Regions from separate parts of the Blautia sp. HCP3S3_B11 genome, predicted to be linked through region 2. Evidence: predicted binding sites of a transcription regulator. Region 2 holds the regulator's gene; the other holds the start of a gene.
The links. The regulator NrdR, encoded in region 2, represses ribonucleotide reductase genes. The targets are predictions, from matches to a motif close to CACAANATNTTGTG.
Positions count from the first base shown of each region.

Region 1: ACTNC0_RS07280 (ribonucleoside triphosphate reductase) is a predicted target of NrdR. The motif match lies at 1,097-1,110, and genes of this name have one in related genera.

Region 1 is NZ_JBQHVP010000007.1:157,005-159,215, forward strand. Features, by position in the region: gene ACTNC0_RS07280 (ribonucleoside triphosphate reductase) at 1-933, opposite strand, end outside; gene hflX (GTPase HflX) at 1,390-2,211, opposite strand, start outside.
Region 2 is NZ_JBQHVP010000010.1:99,330-101,540, forward strand. Features, by position in the region: gene sigG (RNA polymerase sporulation sigma factor SigG) at 1-236, opposite strand, end outside; gene ACTNC0_RS09675 (PRC-barrel domain-containing protein) at 433-684, opposite strand; gene nrdR (transcriptional regulator NrdR) at 968-1,417, shown strand; gene gdhA (NADP-specific glutamate dehydrogenase) at 1,674-2,211, opposite strand, start outside.

The sequences.
Region 1 (2,211 bases), on a different contig from region 2:
ATTGATCATATCCATCTCTTTCTTACAGTCTTTGTACTTGAAGTCCATATTCTTACCGCCCACGATAGCAGGAAGCTCTGCAAGGTCATCCGGTACGGTCCAGTCCAGTGTGATATTGGAAAACGGTGCCTGTGTTCCCCATCTGCTTGGAGTATTTACTCCATAAATAAAGGATTCAATGCACTTCTTCACTTCCGGATAGCTTAAATTGTCTGCTTTAACAAACGGTGCAAGATACGTATCAAAAGAAGAGAATGCCTGTGCACCGGCCCACTCATTCTGCATGATTCCAAGGAAGTTGACCATCTGGTTACAAAGAACGCTTAAATGCTTCGCCGGTGAAGACGTGATCTTACCTTCGATTCCGCCAAGTCCCTCCTGAATCAGCTGCTTCAGTGACCATCCTGCACAATATCCGGTCAGCATGGACAGATCGTGGATATGAATATCTGCATTTCTGTGCGCCTCTGCAATCTCATTGTCATAAATCTCAGACAGCCAGTAGTTGGCAGTAACTGCACCAGAGTTGCTTAAGATCAGACCACCGACAGAATAAGTAACGGTAGAGTTCTCTTTTACACGCCAGTCCTCAACTTTAACATAGCTGTTTACGATTTCTTTGTAGTCAAGAATCGTTGACTTCATATTGCGGACTTTCTCTCTCTGCTTACGATAAAGAATATATGCCTTGGCCACATCTGAATAACCTGCCTGGATCAGTACATTCTCTACGCTGTCCTGAATCTCCTCTACTGTAATCTTATTATCTGTGATTTTGTCCTGAAAATCAGAAGTAACACGCAGCCCTAAGAGATCGATCATCTCTTCGCTATAATTTTTCTCTTTCGCATCAAAGGCTTTATGGATTGCGGCTGTAATCTTGCCAATTTTAAATTCGTCCATCTCGCCGTCACGTTTTACTACCTGAAACATAACTATTGCCCCCATTTTCTCTTGTTCATATGTCCTGTTACGGACACTTGCCGTTTACCGCTCACTCCGTTACCGGCAAACGCTGTAGGTCTATTGTATCAGAGTATCTATCTTTCGTCAACACGCAAAAACACCACATAATGTTCCCCGTCTCTTAGAAAGGTACAATATATGGTGTTTTTCAGGTTTTAAAATTTTTTATTCTATTGAAGCGCATCCGTCGGTTTATTGCTTTTATGCCAAATAATCCGTTAAAATAACTATAAATATACTAACGATTTCCATAAATCAGTATAACATATATCCAGCCCAAAATAAACATACGTTCCCATTAATCTACATTCTGAATTTACTTTCATTTCAGAAAGTAGATTTCCGAAAGTTCATTCTGAAAAGTTTATTACAAAAACTTCATTATCAAAAGTTTCATCCCGAAAAGCTCATTCCAGAATATATTTACACAACTTTAGGATAAATTTCCTTCGGCACTCTGGCCTTCACAGCGATTCCCTCATCTGTGTATTCTTCCGAAATCAGCTGGCCATACTCACGTATAAGCTGAATCTTTCCTGCTTCGCTGTATGGGAAAAGGCGCTCTACATAAATCTGTTCTTCTGCCAGAAGCTTCTCCAGCAGGTCATTGAGATCATCCAGTCCCTCTCCTGTCTTTGCAGAAATCTTCTGCGTATAATCAGACTTAAAATCTCTCAGCACAGAAGCGCCAGGCGCATCCTGCTTGTTAAAGAGTGTGATGATCTTCTTTCCCATCACGCCAAGTTCGCGCAGTGTCTCATATACAACATGCATCTGCATCTCAGCCTGCGGATTCGAGGAATCCACAACGTGGATAATGTAATCCGCATATTTCGCCTCTTCCAGTGTACTCTTGAATGCCTCTACCAGATGATGCGGCAGTTTATGAATAAATCCTACCGTATCCGTCAGCAGAATCTGCTGCCCATCTTTCAGATTGAGCAGTCTGGTCGTCGGGTCCAGTGTTGCAAACAATTTATCTTCAGACAGGACATCAGAACCTGTCAGTTTATTTAACAGTGTAGACTTTCCTGCATTCGTATATCCCACGATTGCAGCAGTCTTCATATTGCCTCTCGCACGACTGGAACGAATCAGCTCTCTGTGCTTCTCTACCTGAGACAGTTCCTGTTTCAGTGCAGAAATTCTGGTACGGATCAGACGTCGGTCTGTCTCCAGTTTCTTCTCACCAGGACCTCTCGTTCCGATTCCACCGCCCAGACGGGAAAGAGATTCTCTCAAACC
Region 2 (2,211 bases):
ATTGCTTTGATCAGGCCGATACAGCCGATCTGAAAGAGATCATCTGCATTTTCGTTGCTGTTTTGAAATCTTCGTATCACACTGAGGACCAGCCGCAGGTTTCCTTTGATGTATAATTCACGTGCCTGTTCATCACCTTCTTTGATACGGCTGAACAGTTCTTCTTTTTCTTCTGCATTAAGAACAGGAAGTTTCGCCGTATTGACTCCACAGATTTCTACTTTGTTCAGTGCCATCTTTTTTGAATCCTCCTTATTATCCTTAAACGTAAAACAGTAAAATTCACCTGATAATGTTTCAGTAAGAATGATTCTCAGATGGAGGAATAATTATACTTTTGACTGGAAAATATAAAAAATATTACCCCTTGACAAAATAAAGGCTTAAAGCATATCGCTATATTCGTCTGACGCAGCAGGTGTGGTTATATGGTTATTTATGTAAACATTTTTCTTCTTCAATCTCCACAAGAATAATATCATCACCAATTCGGCAGATGCATTCCCAGGGAATGAGATATTCGCTGTCATGTCCAAAAAGACAACACAGTTTTCCGGGACCAGGCACGATCAAAGCTGTCAGACGATTAGTTTTGCAGTCGAATTCTATATCAACAGGACATCCAAGACTTCGACAGGTGCAGGTATTGATTACTTCTTTTTGCTTTAATTCGCAGATTCTCATAGAATTGGAAGATCCTTTCTGAATACAAAGAGTCATCCGTTACCGAGAGCGAAATGAACAGTAACGTTATCTGATAACAATTTATGTATTTTTGCGAAAATTTATGCAAGTCCTTTTATTGACACTTCAAATAGAAATACAGTATAATAAACTCATACGTAACTGTTCAGTACCATGTTTCTATGTGAAAATATCTCATGGGATAGTAGACTGCTGAATAGTTACAGCTATACAACATAATCTCACAGAAAACGTGATATGACTTAAAAAGGGGGGACGTCCTATGAAGTGTCCATTTTGTAATCAGGATAACACGAGAGTAGTTGATTCCAGACCGGTAGAGGATACAAACTCTATTCGTCGCCGCCGTTTATGCGATGCCTGTGGCAGAAGATTTACTACATATGAGAAAGTGGAGAGTATTCCGCTTACGGTGATCAAGAAAGATCAGAACAGAGAGCAGTACAGTCGTGCCAAGATTCAGGCAGGCATTCTGAGAGCGTGCTATAAAAGACCGATATCTATAGATAAAGTGGAAGAAATGATGGATGCCATCGAAGGGGAAATTTTTAATACGGAAGAAAAAGAAATTTCCAGCACAAAGATTGGAGAGATCGTGATGAATCATCTCAAAGATCTGGATGCGGTTGCTTATGTACGTTTCGCATCAGTGTACAGAGAATTTAAAGATGTCAGTACATTTATGGATGAACTGAAGAAGTTTATGAATTAACACATTAATATTGATCAGATGCTGTGAAAAAAAGATAGCTGCTGTTTTGAGATAGCGGGTGAAAGACTGCATATATCAGACAGCAGTTTTTATATTACAGGTAAGCGGATTGCGAATATCCGATTGACAAATTATTTGGAAATATCCAAAATACAGACGAAAAATGGAGTATATTTTTACATTATAAAAAGCCGGCAGAATTAATTCCACCGACTTTTTATGTGTATTTTTTATGGGGTAGTTAACGAATTAAAAATTAAACAATACCCTGAGCTTTCATAGCATCTACAACTTTCTCAAAGCCTGCGATGTTAGCACCTACAACATAGTTGCCTTCCATTCCATAACGTTTGGAAGCATCATCAACTTTGTTGAAGATGTCAACCATGATCTGATGAAGTTTTGCATCAACTTCTTCAGCTGTCCAGGAAAGTCTTGCAGAGTTCTGGCACATTTCCAGCGCGGAAGTAGCAACACCACCGGCATTAGCAGCTTTACCAGGCATAAATGTTACGCCGTTTGCCATAAGATAATCTGTTGCTTCACGGGTAGTAGGCATGTTAGCACCTTCTGCAACATATTTGCAGCCGTTTGCGATAAGAGTTTTAACGGCGTCAAGATCAAGCTCGTTCTGTGTTGCGCATGGAAGATAGATATCGCATTTGATATTCCAGATACCTTTTCCTTCTGTGTAAGTAGCGCCTTCAACACGATCAGCATATTCTTTGATACGTCCACGTTTTACTTCTTTGATATCTTTAACGATGTCAAGTTTGATTCCTTCCGGATCATAG